DNA from 2 places in the Pseudoflavonifractor sp. BSD2780061688st1 E11 genome. Region 1 is predicted to be linked to the other one. Evidence: a T-box and tRNA genes for the amino acid it is inferred to sense, from the RefSeq annotation. Region 1 holds a T-box; the other holds one or more tRNA genes.
The links. A T-box is a leader RNA that pairs with one kind of tRNA and senses whether it is charged. The one in region 1 lies ahead of FGQ85_RS09440 (valine--tRNA ligase), so its partner is inferred to be a tRNA-Val.
Positions count from the first base shown of each region.

Region 2: it has a tRNA-Val gene. The T-box ahead of FGQ85_RS09440 (valine--tRNA ligase) is inferred to sense a tRNA for this amino acid. The anticodon was not compared.

Region 1 is NZ_SPHM01000017.1:42,477-50,720, reverse strand. It holds gene FGQ85_RS09450 (folylpolyglutamate synthase/dihydrofolate synthase family protein) at 1-257, opposite strand, end outside; gene FGQ85_RS09445 (LTA synthase family protein) at 259-2,481, opposite strand; gene FGQ85_RS09440 (valine--tRNA ligase) at 2,498-5,149, opposite strand; T-box leader at 5,204-5,449, opposite strand; gene FGQ85_RS09435 (HAD hydrolase-like protein) at 5,529-6,194, opposite strand; gene FGQ85_RS09430 (DNA alkylation repair protein) at 6,175-6,912, opposite strand; gene FGQ85_RS09425 (asparaginase) at 6,919-7,938, opposite strand; gene FGQ85_RS09420 (MATE family efflux transporter) at 8,146-8,244, shown strand, end outside.
Region 2 is NZ_SPHM01000008.1:139-6,561, forward strand. It holds gene FGQ85_RS05055 (MarR family winged helix-turn-helix transcriptional regulator) at 1-449, shown strand, start outside; gene gdhA (NADP-specific glutamate dehydrogenase) at 553-1,887, shown strand; tRNA gene FGQ85_RS05065 (tRNA-Val) at 2,076-2,148, shown strand; tRNA gene FGQ85_RS05070 (tRNA-Met) at 2,173-2,246, shown strand; tRNA gene FGQ85_RS05075 (tRNA-Val) at 2,254-2,326, shown strand; tRNA gene FGQ85_RS05080 (tRNA-Met) at 2,353-2,426, shown strand; gene FGQ85_RS05085 (ABC transporter ATP-binding protein) at 2,747-3,457, shown strand; gene FGQ85_RS05090 (hypothetical protein) at 3,450-5,081, shown strand; gene ispF (2-C-methyl-D-erythritol 2,4-cyclodiphosphate synthase) at 5,185-5,748, shown strand; gene FGQ85_RS05100 (GNAT family N-acetyltransferase) at 5,745-6,423, shown strand, end outside.

The sequences.
Region 1 (8,244 bases):
ATACGGATCCGCTCCCGGATCGTAACAAGATGAGGGGAAGTAAACAGTCCCGTCTTCTTCCCCTCTCCGGTCAGAAGCGCCTGCAGATATCTGCACACGCTTCCTTTCCCGTTGGTCCCTGCCACATGGATGATCTTTTTCTCGCGCTGGGGCATACCCAGATACGATAAAAATACTCTCGTATGGTCCAGGGAATGTTTTTTTGCAAACATCTGAAGCCTGTCAATATAGTTTACCGCTTCTTCATAATTCATCATATTATTCCTCATCGCTTGTGCCTTCAAACGCTTCCACCCAGTTCTTTGCCGGCTCATCCTGCTCCTCTTCCGGAGCCAGGGTGAGCGTTCCGTTCTGGTAGACATATTTCTGAGAGGTGGCAAATACCGTACTGCTGGATCCCATCTGGATCACAGTGATGATATCTCCGTCCTCCAAAGCACAGTCATTTAACACCACATGAGTGTTATTGAGGAACTTGCTTTCCTGCTGTTCCCCATTGACAAAGATCTTACTGTTCCGCGTCATATTTTCTCCGTACAGACTGTAGGAATTTTCCTCTCCAGGCTGCGGCACAATATTATTCAGCGTCACATCCTTGACGCCCATTCTCATATGTCCTTCCGTGATCGGCGGGTTGCCGTCGTACACGTACTGCTCTCCGTAGAGAATGTCATACTGCAGAAGTTCCAGATCTTTCAGATAATCCTCGGTCTGTCTTCTCTGCTGATGGTAATTGAATACCGTTCCCGACTGGATTCCAAGGCGTTCAAACACATCTGCCATAATCTGGTAGGACGGAATGTTTCTGTCCTCTTTCTCAAGTCCGATGTTGTCCCAGATCACGTAATTGGTATTATAGAGATACCTGCTCTTCAGATCCTTCGCTTCCAGTCCCATGGTCGGAAGATGGTCCCCGTAAAATACGATGACGCTCGGCTCATCTCTTTTTTCCACCTCTTCCACAAGGTGCCGGGCGAACTGATCCATTTCATAGATCTGGTTTACATAATATTCCCATGCATTCTGCTTCTCCTGGTCTTCCATTCCGGAAACGGTAATCTCCGGATTCTCAATGACTTTCTCTGTCGGATAATCACCATGTCCCTGCACACTGATAGTAAAGACAAAATCCTGCTGCTCATCCGAATCCAGTGCGTCCATGATGTGTTCCACAAGAATATCATCCTTTGACCAGTTATTCGGTGTAGTCTGAAGGATATTCATAAATTCCTTGCTCGTAAACGTATCAAATCCGGTATTATTGTACACCCGCGCACGGCTGTAGAAATTTCCGCCGTTATTGTGTATTCCGTGAGTTCCGTAACCGAGGGCAGAAAGCGCTGTTGCCGCACTTTCGCAGACTTCCGTCTTTAATTTTGTCTTAAATGGATACTCGCCCGGTCCGAAATACCGCATGTTCATTCCGGTCAATACCTCAAACTCTGTATTTGCAGTTCCCGCACCGACAGACGGTACCTTGAAGTATCCGGTCGAATACTCATTAAACAATGACCTCAGGAACGGAATCGGGTCCTTGGAGAGCTGGTAGAATTCCACCTCCGTCGGATCAAAGAAGGATTCCAGCTGCACAAAAATAATATTTGGCATCTCGCCTTCTTTCAGACTTGTTTCACTCTTTGTCAAAGTTCCGTCCTTGTTAATCTCATCGATCGTCTCTTCACTGTATCCGTTCGGTTTATCAATTCCCGTGTTGAACAGACTGGCAGAAAAGCAGTACGGAAGTCCATAATCTTCATATGCAAAAGCAATATTTCCAAAATAAGTCGATACCACACGATGGTCAACCGCAAGATTTGTCAAAACCACATATGCTCCGCAGCAGATCCCGACACCGGCCAGCGCGAGCCACCTGTGCATCTTCCCCTGATACTGTCCGCCCCGGCGCCACATGGCAATCACCCATATGATCACCGCAACAACACCGACCGCCATAATGATCAGCTCATAGACAGCAAAATAATTGGTAAACAGGGACAGTCCTTCGGTCAGTGCCTTCAGGTCCTGTGCATTAAACGGCGTGACCCTCTTTAAAAGCATCGCTCCGTTTACAACTCCAAGCATCAGCCAGAATACACTGATCAAAATCCGAACAAACACCCTCCGCCGGAACAGATACACAATTGAAAATGTCACAAAAATCATAAACGCATTGTAAAGAAATACAAGCGGCGTTTCCACCATATAGTTCCATGCTGCAAAAACAGAATGGCGTGAAATACTTTCGATGATCAGGTTGATGACCATTGCCCACACCGCGTGAAGCGGAAGGGAAAAAATATTCATCCACTTGTACACCGGCGCCATTTTTCTGGAAAAAGCGCTGTTTTTCCGCTCTTCCAGAATCCTCTGCCGGCGTTCTTTTCTTTTTTTCAAATTGTTCTTAATATCCTCTCTGCTCAGGTGCCGCAGTCTCTCTATCTTTCCTTTGATATCCGGTTTCTTAAAATGGATTTTCTTCATGATTTCCCCTTGTCTGCTACTTCATGATCGATGCAAGACGTTCCTGAACCTGTTCCATCATCTGTGTATATTTTTCCAGCTTGGCCCGCTCTTCATTGACCTTTGCCTCCGGCGCCTTACTCATGAATTTTTCATTGTTCAGCATACCGTTTACACGGGCAAGTTCTTTTTTCAGCTTTTCCTCTTCTTTTAAAAGTCGTTCCTTTTCCTGCTCGAAATCAATCAGATCCTCAAGCGGCATATACACTGCTCCATCCGGAACTACAATAGAAACCGCATCTTCAGAGATTCCCTCTTTTGTTCCCTGAATGATGAGATCGCTTGCATTCATCAATGGTTTCACTGATTCTGTTAATGTTTCAAACCCCTCACAAAGTGTCTCATTCTCACAAACAATAAATACTTTTGCCTTCCGGCTGTTTGGCACGTTCATCTCAGCACGTGCATTTCTCACACCCCTTACAATATCCTTGACATGATCAACGATATTTTCTTCCTCCGGGAAGTTCAGTGCTTCATCGTATTCCGGCCAGTCAGACATCATCAGAGATTCTTCTGACGGAACAAGGGCACTGTAGATTTCTTCTGTCACAAACGGCATGTACGGATGCAGAAGTTTAAGTGCGTCCGCAAGAACCGTTTTCAAGGTCCAAAGCGCTGCATTGGCTGCCTTATAATTTTCATCGGAATGGTAAATACGGTATTTTGCCATCTCGATGTACCAGTCACAGAATTCATCCCAGATAAAGTCGTATACTTTCTGTACTGCAATTCCCAGTTCAAATTTATCCATGTTTTCCGTCACATCTTTGATCAGACGGTTTGCTCTGGAAAGGATCCACCTGTCAGCTGCTGTCAGATCCTGGGCATCCGGACGGCTGATCACTTTATCTTCCATATTCATCAGGATAAACCTGGAAGCGTTCCATACTTTGTTTGCAAAGTTACGGTTTGCTTCTACTTTTTCTTTATAGAAACGCATATCGTTTCCAGGCGCGTTTCCTGTCACCACCGTAAGACGGAGCGCATCAGCACCGTACTCGTCGATGATTTCCAGCGGATCGATCCCGTTTCCAAGCGACTTGCTCATCTTTCTTCCCTGGTCATCCCGGATCAGGCCGTGGAAGAATACCGTGTGGAACGGGCATTTTCCGGTCTGCTCAAATCCTGAGAATACCATACGGATTACCCAGAAGAAGATGATGTCATATCCGGTTACAAGGACATCTGTCGGATAGAAGTAATCCAGCTCCTCTGTCTGATCCGGCCATCCAAGTGTGGAGAACGGCCACAGTGCGGAGGAAAACCAGGTATCCAGTGTATCCTCATCCTGTGTAAAGTGCGTGCATCCGCATTTCGGGCATACGGCCGGAGCTCCACCTCTTTGTACAATCATTTCGCCGCATTCGTCGCAGTAGTATGCCGGAATCCGGTGTCCCCACCAGATCTGTCTGGAAATACACCAGTCACGGATATTGTTCAGCCACTGCAGGTATATTTTGTTCATACGTTCCGGAATCAGCTTTAACTCTCCTGTCTCCAGTGCTTTGATGGCCGGCTTTGCAAGCTCTTCCATCTTGACAAACCACTGCTGCTTGATTAACGGCTCGACCGTCTGCTTACATCTCTCGTGTACACCTACATTATGTGCATAATCTTCCACTTTTACCAGATATCCCTGGTCTTTCAGATCCTGCACGATCGCTTCTCTTGCTTCGTAGCGTCCCATACCTGCGTACTTGCCGCCGTTTTCATTGATCGTCGCATCATCATTCATGATGTTGATCTCTTCCAGGCCGTGTCTCTTTCCGATCTCGAAGTCGTTCGGGTCATGTGCCGGAGTCACTTTCATGGCACCGGTTCCGAATTCCTTGTCTACATAGGCATCCGCAATGATCGGGATTTCCTTATTTACAAGCGGCAGAAGCGCTTTCTTTCCAATAATATCGGTATAACGTTCATCTTCCGGATTTACTACAATCGCAGTATCTCCAAGCATCGTCTCCGGACGTGTCGTCGCGATCACAAGGCTTCTGTCCGCGCCTACGATCGGATAACGGATGTGCCAGAAATGTCCTGCCTGTTCCTCATGCTCTACTTCCGCATCGGAAAGGGATGTCTGGCATACCGGACACCAGTTGATGATCCGGGAACCTTTGTAGATATATCCTTTTTCATAAAGGCGTACGAACACTTCCTCTACAGCCCTGCTGCATCCTTCGTCCATCGTGAACCGCTCTCTGTCCCAGTCACAGGATACGCCAAGTTTCTTTAACTGGGATTCAATCGTCCCTGCATACTCCTCTTTCCACTCCCAGACACGGTCCAGAAAGCCTTCTCTTCCAAGCTCCCTCTTGTCGATGCCCTCTTCTTTTAACTGATTCGTCACCTTAACTTCGGTGGAGATCGCCGCATGGTCCGTACCCGGAATCCAGAGGGCATTGTATCCCTGCATTCTCTTATAACGGATCAGGATATCCTGAAGCGTATTGTCCAGGGCATGTCCCATGTGCAGCTTTCCTGTGATATTCGGCGGCGGCATCACCGTCGTAAACGGCTTTCTGCTCCTGTCTACTTCTGCGTGAAAATACTTATTCTCACACCATTTTTCATAAAGCTTCGGTTCAATCTCCTTCGGATTGTACGTTTTGTCCAACTGTCTGCTCATCATTACCTCCTCATTTCAAGCGTTCCTGTGAATAACAAAACGCCCTTTACATATGTAAAGGGCGTCAAAACGCGGTACCACCTTTTTTATACACCTGTCCTCTCTGACAGATGTATATCTCTTCGTTCTATAACGGGAACTACTCCGGGATCTCCTACTGTCCTTTCTCTCAATCGGACACATTCAGACATCCGGCTCCAAAGCTACCTTCCACAACTCCTTCTTGTAATCACCTTCCAGCCAGCGGGTAATTCTCTCTGTCAAGGGCAGGTGTGTACTCCTCTTTATCAACACCTTTAAATATGAAACTATGATAATCATAGTCATCAGCCCCCGATTTGTCAAGGAGTTCATGGAATTTTCATGGAATCTTAAGGTTCTAGGCCTCTCCCTTCAGAAACTCTTTCAATTCTTCGACCGAGTCAAAAATCATATCCGCTCCGGCCGCCTCCAGCTCCTTCCGGCTTCCGAATCCGTAGAGGACTCCGGCTGAGGCAAGTCCGAATGTCCTGGCGCCAAGGATGTCATGTTCCCTGTCTCCCACCATGATAACCGATGGATCTCCCGGTTTTTTTCCGCACGTTTCCAGCGCATAGGCAATGACATCTTCTTTTGTCAGCCTGCTCTCATCCATGGTCGCCCCGCAGATGTAAGTGAAGTATGACTCAATCCCGGCATCTCCGGCAATGATTCCGGCATAATGTTCCGGCTTGGAGGTGGCCATGACAATGCGGAGGCCTGCTTCTTTGAGCTCCCGCAGCATGGTTTCCACCCCGTCGTACAGACGGTACTCATACACACCTTTTGTTCCGAAATTTTCCCTGTAATATTCCACCGCTTTTCTTGCCTCTGTTTCACTCAGCCCGGTGTATTTCTGGAACGAAGTGAGAAGCGGAGGCCCGATAAACGGAAGCAGTTCCTTTCGTTCCTTTTCAATTCCAAATTTTTTCAGAGCGTAGACTACTGAATTGATTATTCCCGGCTCCGAATCGATGAGCGTTCCGTCCAGATCCAGAAAGACGGTGTCAAATCCTGGTATTCCCATGTTCTTCCTCCTGTTTTCGTTTCAGTGCATTAAGCATTTCCTTGTCCTGAGCGCTGACCCGTCTCGACTCTCTGCATTTCTGGATCGCCTTGTTGTGGGTCCAGATATCCAGCTTCTTTTCTTTCAGAAGTCCAAGTACTTTTTCCGGGTACTTCACATATGCGGTTGCCACGCCCCAGGCGATCCCCATCCGGACATAATAGTCTTCTGACCTGATATCCGCATACCGGCGCAGTACTTCATCTATATACCGGTCATTCAGGAAATGGTCCATCAGTGCGATTACACCAAACCGGAGCTCAAATTCCCGGCTGCTGTTCAGCCATTTTTCCAGATAGGAAAACCAGAATTCCGGATCCTTTTCCATCCATTTATACGTGGAAGTGCTGCAGTCACAGTCCGCCCAGGACAGAACTCCCGGTACCCAGATATCGAGCATGGCCGCATGTTCTTCTCTGGATGCTTTTCTGTATCCGGAAGCCATCCCAAAGAGCATGTGCTCTTCCTGATAGACGCAGCTCCCATGATCCCGGAGCATTTCATCAAGCCATCCGCCCTCCGGCTCTTTTGCCGCTTCTTTTGCAAGTTCCCGAAGCTTCGGTATCCGGATGCCAAGCGTCGGCATGGACGGTGCATTTAAAATCCGGTCGTTGAATTCCTTATAGGCTTCATCGGACAGCGTCTTCAATCTGTCCCGCATTAGTTCCCGTTTTCCCATACTCTTTTACTTATCCTCTCTGAATCCCGCGAACAGGATATCGTGATTAATCATTCTGTAGAATCGTTTTTTGATTTCCTCATAATCTTTTGCCGGCTGCGCCATCAGCCACATGAGTTTTGTAATCGTAGCCTCCAGTGTCATGTCATAGGCTTCCAGAAGATCAAAATCCTGCTTTACCTTTTTTCCGACCTCGTAGACTGTCATATTGCTTCCTTCACTTACAACCTGTGTCGTCATGACAATCAGTTTTCCTTCTTTTTTCCACTTCTTCATTCCCTCATAGACTTCCGCAGTAATGCTGTCCGGAAGTCCGCCTACGCCAAAGCTCTCGATCACGACACAGTCATACTGTTCCAGAATCTGAGTCAGCACGCCGCTTCGCATGCCCGGAACCAGTTTCAGCACATAAACACTATCTTTCATGTCATGGTAAAACCGTACTTCTCCCTTATGCCGTACCGGCGGGATGTACCGGATCACCTGACCGTCCTGAATCACAGCCGGGTACGGGAAATTAATGCTGGAAAATGCATTGTAGCTTTTTGCCCGCTCCTTTTTCGCCCTTGTTCCGATAATGACTTTGCCGTCAAACACGATGCTGACATCTTCGGAATCGTCATCCGCCGCGTAGATAAAGCTGTCCAGCAGATTGGTCTTTGCATCCGTCACGTCCATATTGATCGGCTTCTGTGCTCCGGTCACGACAATCGGCTTTGGGGAATTCTGAATCATATAGGAAAGCGCCGCCGCTGTGTAGGCAAGGGTGTCGGTTCCATGGCAGATCACAAACCCGTCATAGGCATCGTAGTGCTTCTCCACCGCTTCCACCATCAGCTTCCAGTGCTCCGGTGTTACATTGGTGCTGTCGATATTGCACACCTGAAGCGTCTCCACCTCACATACATGTTTCACCTGAGGAATGCAGGCTAGAATGTCATTCGGCGTCAGGCCCGGGGCCAGTCCGTTTTCCGTCTGCTTTGAGGCAATCGTCCCTCCGGTTCCAATCATCAGTATTTTCTTCATTTGGTTTTCCTCTCTTTACATAGTTCGTTCCATCAGTGAAAAGCCCCACCGGATGTCCGGATGGGGATTATTCTATGATTTTAGTATAAGGAAATTCCGGCCGGAAATCAACCGGCTTATAGGATTTTGCATCCTTTTATGATAAAATGTAGATATTCGGCCACAAGGCCTGATTGCAATAAAGCTTTTACAAATGGGGGATTAAAAATGAGACAAAAGATTGATTTACTGAACGGACCGGTTTTCCCGTCACTGACCAGACTTGCTCTCCCGATTATGGCGACATCTCTTGTCCAGATGGCATAC
Region 2 (6,423 bases), on a different contig from region 1:
TCGGAAAATATATTTCTATTCTAAACCGTCAGTCACAGAAGTATCTGCACCATCTGGTGGAGCAGTACGGGATCGGCTATTCCAGCTATTATTTTGTCATGTATATTGGGGCCAATCCAAAGTGCAGCCAGAGAGAGATGTGCGATTCCATGGCCATGGATCAGGCAATGGCGACGAGAGAGATGCGCCGCCTCGAGAAAAGTGGATATATAATCAGGGAAAAACGTCCGGGAAATGCAAAAACATACGAAATTTCGCTTTCAGAAAGCGGAGAAAAACTGTATCTGAAGCTGAAAGACAAGTTGACGGAATGGTGGGGAGAACTGCTGGCCGAGAGCGAAATCGATCCGGAGCCGTTTTCCGAACAGCTGCGAATACTGGCAAAAGCTGCCCATGAGAAGGCCGCGGGAATGGAAAATCAGGAAAAGCGAACCAAAAAGACAAGGTAAAAAATTCTTGACAATGACATGAAAATGCTTTACAGTGTTAAAGAAGAAAAGCGATGTATGTTTATGCAGACTTTTTTAGGAAAAGAAGTAGGAGGAAGATGTTATGTCATACGTAGATGAAGTGATTGACCTTGTAGTAAAGAAAAACCCAAACGAACCGGAATTTCACCAGGCTGTCAAAGAAGTTCTGGAATCTCTCCGTGTCGTGATTGAGGCAAATGAAGATAAATACAGAAAAGAAGCGCTTCTGGAAAGACTGACAGAGCCAGAAAGACAGCTGCTCTTCCGTGTGCCGTGGGTAGACGACAACGGACAGGTACATGTCAATAAGGCATACCGGGTACAGTTCAACAGCGCAATCGGACCATACAAAGGAGGACTCAGACTCCATCCGTCTGTAAATTTAAGCATTATTAAATTCCTTGGATTTGAGCAGATTTTCAAAAACTCCCTGACAGGTCTTCCAATCGGCGGAGGAAAAGGCGGATCTGACTTTGATCCAAAAGGAAAATCCGACAGAGAGATCATGGCATTCTGTCAGAGCTTCATGACAGAGCTGTGCAAATACATTGGAGCAGACACAGACGTGCCGGCCGGAGACATCGGAACAGGGGCAAGAGAGATCGGCTACATGTTCGGACAGTACAAGAGAATCCGCGGCGTATTTGAAGGCGTGCTCACAGGAAAGGGTCTGACTTATGGAGGATCCCTTGTTCGTACAGAAGCAACAGGATACGGACTGCTTTACTTCACGGAAGAAATGTTAAAACTTGCAGGCAAAGACATGAAAGATAAAGTCATTGCCATCTCCGGAGCAGGAAATGTTGCGATCTATGCAGCAGAAAAAGCAGTACAGATGGGTGCAAAAGTCGTGACCATGAGCGATTCTACCGGATGGATCTACGATCCGGAAGGCATTGATCTGGATGCAGTGAAAGAGATCAAAGAAGTAAAACGTGCAAGACTGACCGAGTACAAGACATACCGTCCGAACTCCGAATACCATGAAGGTGCAGGTGTATGGTCCGTAAAATGTGACATCGCACTTCCTTGCGCAACACAGAACGAACTGCACCTTGAAGATGCAAAACAGCTTGTGGCAAACGGATGTATCGCAGTTGCAGAAGGAGCAAACATGCCGACTACAATGGAAGCAACAGAATACTTACAGGCAAATGGCATACTCTTTGCACCTGGAAAAGCATCCAATGCCGGCGGTGTTGCAACATCCGCACTGGAAATGTCACAGAACAGCGAGCGTTTGAGCTGGTCTTTTGAAGAAGTTGATGCGAAACTGAAAAACATCATGGTAAACATCTGCCACAACGCAGCAGACGCAGCAAAGAGATACGGATGCGAAGGCAACTATGTTGTAGGAGCAAACATTGCCGGATTTGAAAAAGTAGCAGCCGCAATGGAAGCTCAGGGAATTGTTTAAAAATTTCCGCAAGATAAAGACGCAGATTCATTGAGATCCTGCTATAACAGTCTGAAACGGAAAAAGCCGCAAAGACCATCAAAAAAAGTGAAAAAATCTATGTCAAAAAAGATAAAAAAAGTGTTGACATTTATCAGATGTTAATAGTATAATAATCAAGCGGGTTGCGAAAGCGACCCGCGATATATGGGATCTTAGCTCAGCTGGGAGAGCATCTGCCTTACAAGCAGAGGGTCATAGGTTCGAGCCCTATAGGTCCCATTTCGTAAGAAATTACGAACATATGGCGGGATAGCTCAGTTGGCTAGAGCATACGGTTCATACCCGTAGTGTCGCTGGTTCGAATCCAGTTCCCGCTATTCATATGGGATCTTAGCTCAGCTGGGAGAGCATCTGCCTTACAAGCAGAGGGTCATAGGTTCGAGCCCTATAGGTCCCATTTCTTATGACAATTACAAAACATATGGCGGGATAGCTCAGTTGGCTAGAGCATACGGTTCATACCCGTAGTGTCGCTGGTTCGAATCCAGTTCCCGCTACTACAAATTCATAAGTACAAAAAAAGAGACGAAAGTCTCTTTTTTTTGTTGTGTTTTACTTTCGGCGGGGACGTGTTCCGATACACAGGTACACGACGTAAATGACAAAAAAACCCCCGAAACCCGCATAAAATAAGGCAAAACTCAAATTGTCAGATTTTTTCCATCGGGGACAGGTTCCGATACACCGGAACACGTCCCCGATAATTTGGCAATAATTCTAAATAATTCTTAATATTTCTGGAATATGGTTTTTTACGTTGTATCTGGCAGACTTTTTAGATATAATATTGAAAAAATCGAACGAAAAGGGGAAGGATATGGAATTACGTTTAAATAATGTGAAGAAATCTTTTGGCAGCAAGGTGGTTTTGCATGATTGTTCCTTTGTGTTTGAAAAGGGAAAGATTTATGGGCTTCTTGGGCGTAATGGAGCTGGTAAGACGACGTTGTTTAATTGCCTGAGCGATGAGATTCAGCCGGATTCAGGGGCTGCTATGCTCTGGGACGGAGAGAACGAGCGGGAGATAATGCCGGATGAGATTGGATATGTGTTTTCGGTGCCGGTGCTTCCGGATTTTTTGACGGGTGAAGAGTTTGTACGGTTTTTTATGGATATTAACAGGGACAGGATTGAGCCGGGGACGAGTGCGGAAGCGTATTTTGATCTGGTGCAGATTGACCAGGAGGACAGGAAGAAGCTGATCAAGGGATATTCTCATGGAATGAAGAATAAGCTTCAGATGATTTGTTTTATGATCTCAAGGCCGCCGGTGATTCTTCTGGATGAGCCGCTGACTTCACTGGATGTAGTTGTTGCGCTGGAGATGAAGCGTCTTCTGCGCAGTATGCAGAAGGATCATGTGATCATTTTCTCTACGCATATTCTGCAGCTTGCGACGGATCTTTGTGATGAGATCGTCATTTTAAGTGACGGGAGACTCAGGCAGATCGACCATGAGATGTTGAAGCAGAAGGATTTTGAAGAACAGATCATTGAATTATTGAAGGATGAGGAAAGCCATGGTTAGAACATTACAGCAGATTATTATGTTAAAAGCAACAATTGTGACGAATACGTTCCTGTATTATCTGAAGAGACTGTGGGTGATCGGGAAGCATGTTCCGGACAGTGTGTATGGGAATCGGGAATTGAAGATGGTGCTTGCGGTGTTGTTTACAATTCTTGGTCAGGTTTTCAGTCTGGCGGGGAAGGCGCTTTACATATTTCTTTTTGCTGTCCTTCCGGCACTTTTTGCTGGTACGGCGGAAAGTGGAGTGAGATTTGACAGTCTGGTTCAGATCCTGTTCTTTTTGTCCTGTATCATGGGACCGCTTCAGGATAGTGTGGTCTTTAAAGTAACGAAAGAGAAATTTACCGCGATACGGTACATGAAAATGGATGTGGAAAAGTATACAAAGGTATATCTTCTTTACTGTTATATCCCGTTCGCATTGTATTTTCTGATTTGCATCATGACAGCTTCCTGGTTTACGGGAGGAAGTATTGCAGACGGTATATGTCTCTGGATTGTCATTGTGATGATGCGTGCTGCGGGCGAGGCGTTTCAGGTATGGCTGTATGACCGGAAAGGGATTGTGTTCTCCAGAAAAACCGGATGGGTATGGACAATTATTTTTCTGTCCGTTGCCGGTGCATATACTGTGTTCGTGCCGTGGGGACCATTTTTGACTGCAGAGAGACTGTTTCATCCTGTTTTACTTGTTCTGATTTGTATTGTGGGTGTGATTTCGGCGTGGTATATTCTGTCAGGATACCGTTGTTACCGCCGGAAACTCCACAGGACGGTAGAAGAGCAATGGCTGTTTTCTTCCATTGTCAATCAATCCACCCAGGCGGCAAATGAGAAGTCTGTGGGAATTCGGGAGCAGGATCTGCATGCAGACAACAGAAAGATGGCGGAAGTGGAAAAGCTTCACGGCTATGAATACTTTAATGCTTTGTTTTTCCTGAGGCACAGGAGGCAGATTCTAAGACCGGTGTACTATCGTCTGGCGGCAGTCGTGGGCTTTTTTATCGCAGGTGTGATGTTCAGAGTGGGAATGCCGGAAGTAGCGTATCTGGGAGCAGAAAACCTTCCGGATTTCCTTCCGATTTTCGTTTTTGTTATGTATATGATGACGGTGGCTGACAAGGCCTGCAAGGCAATGTTTTATAATTGCGATAAAAGTATGCTGAAATTCGGTTTCTACCGGAATCCAAAGACGCTTCTATCCAATTTCCGGATCCGTCTGGTAAAAATCGCGGGGTATAATCTGGTGATCGGAGCTGCAATCTGTGCAGCGGTGGCAGGATTTCGTGGAATCTGCGGTATCTGGAATTTTGGACAGAACATGTTTTTGTTTTGTGCGGCAGTACTGATGCTTTCTGTGTTCTTTACCGTGCATCACCTGTTTTTGTACTACGTATTCCAGCCGTATTCTGAAGAGATGAATGTAAAAAATCCGTTTTTTCAGGCAATTAATATGGCGGTCTATCTGATTTGTTTTCTGTGTTATGAGCTTCAGGCAAACGGTACTCTCACAGGAAATCTTCCGTTTACCGCAGGTGTGCTGGTTGTGACACTTGCCTATATTGTGGCGGCGCTCATTCTGGTGTACCGCTATGCCCCGAAAATGTTCCGCGTTAAATAATGTTCCTGAAAAATCAGTAGTTTTTGGGAAGAATATGTTAAAATAAGATGGAAAAGAGTACAATACATGACAGATGAACGTGAAAAGTAAAGGAGGAGTCTTATTGAGAGTAGGAATGGGATATGATGTCCATAAATTGACAGAAGGAAGAGACTTGATTATCGGAGGGGTGAAGATTCCATATGAAAAGGGGCTTTTGGGTCATTCGGACGCGGACGTGCTTTTGCATGCGGTCATGGATGCGCTTCTCGGCGCCGCGGCCCTTGGAGATATCGGTCTTCACTTTCCGGATACAGACGAAACATACAAAGGAGCATCCAGCCTGAAACTTCTGGAACAGGTTGGAGAGCTTCTTGATGAACACTTATATGTGATTGAAAATATCGATGCGACAATCATTGCGCAGCGGCCAAAGATGCGTCCGCATATTGATGCCATGCGGGAAAATATTGCAAGGACGCTTGCCATTGATGTGGATCAGGTCAACATCAAGGCAACCACGGAAGAAGGTCTTGGATTTACCGGAAGCGGAGAGGGAATTTCCGCCCAGGCAGTCTGCTGCATTGAAAAGGCAACGAATTTCAGCTATGACGTGACGTGGCAGGAAGGCGGATGCCGGGGATGCCCTGGATGTCACGGTGTGTCGGATGACCGGGTGATGGAATGAAAATAAGAAAGCTGAAACAAGAGGAGCACAGAATGACCCGATCGCTCTGGGAAGAGATTTTTACGGAGGACGACGAGGCGTTTCTTGATTATTATTATCAGGTGAAAACGGCGGAGAATTCCATCTATATCATAGAAGAAGAGGACGGGCCGGTCTCCATGCTGCAGCTTAATCCATATCCGGTGCAGTTTTTGGGGGAAACATGCCTGCTTCACTATATTATAGCGGTGGCGACAAAGATGGAATATCGGGGACGGGGTTATATGACGCGGCTTTTGGAAAAGTCTGCCAAAGACATGTATCAGGCAGGAGAGCCGTTTACCTATCTGATGCCGGCCGCGGAGGAAATTTATTATCCGCACGGATTCCGGTTTGTCTATCGTCAGCTCCGGATAGAGGGGAAACCATCCGGAGAAAAAGGACAAGACGGGACTTTGGCAGGATGCCAGGTGCGATACGCCGGGGAATCGGACTGCCGGGCACTTGCCTGCCTTGCAGAAGAGCTACTGGGACAGATGCCTTTCATCCGCGCTGTCCGGACAGAACGTTACTATAGGACGATCTTAAAAGAACAGCAGAGCGAAGGCGGAGGAATCCTGCTTACGGAAAAGGACGGAAAACCGACCGGATTTGTCGTTTATGGATGTTATGAAGGAAAGGCAGAGCTTCGGGAGC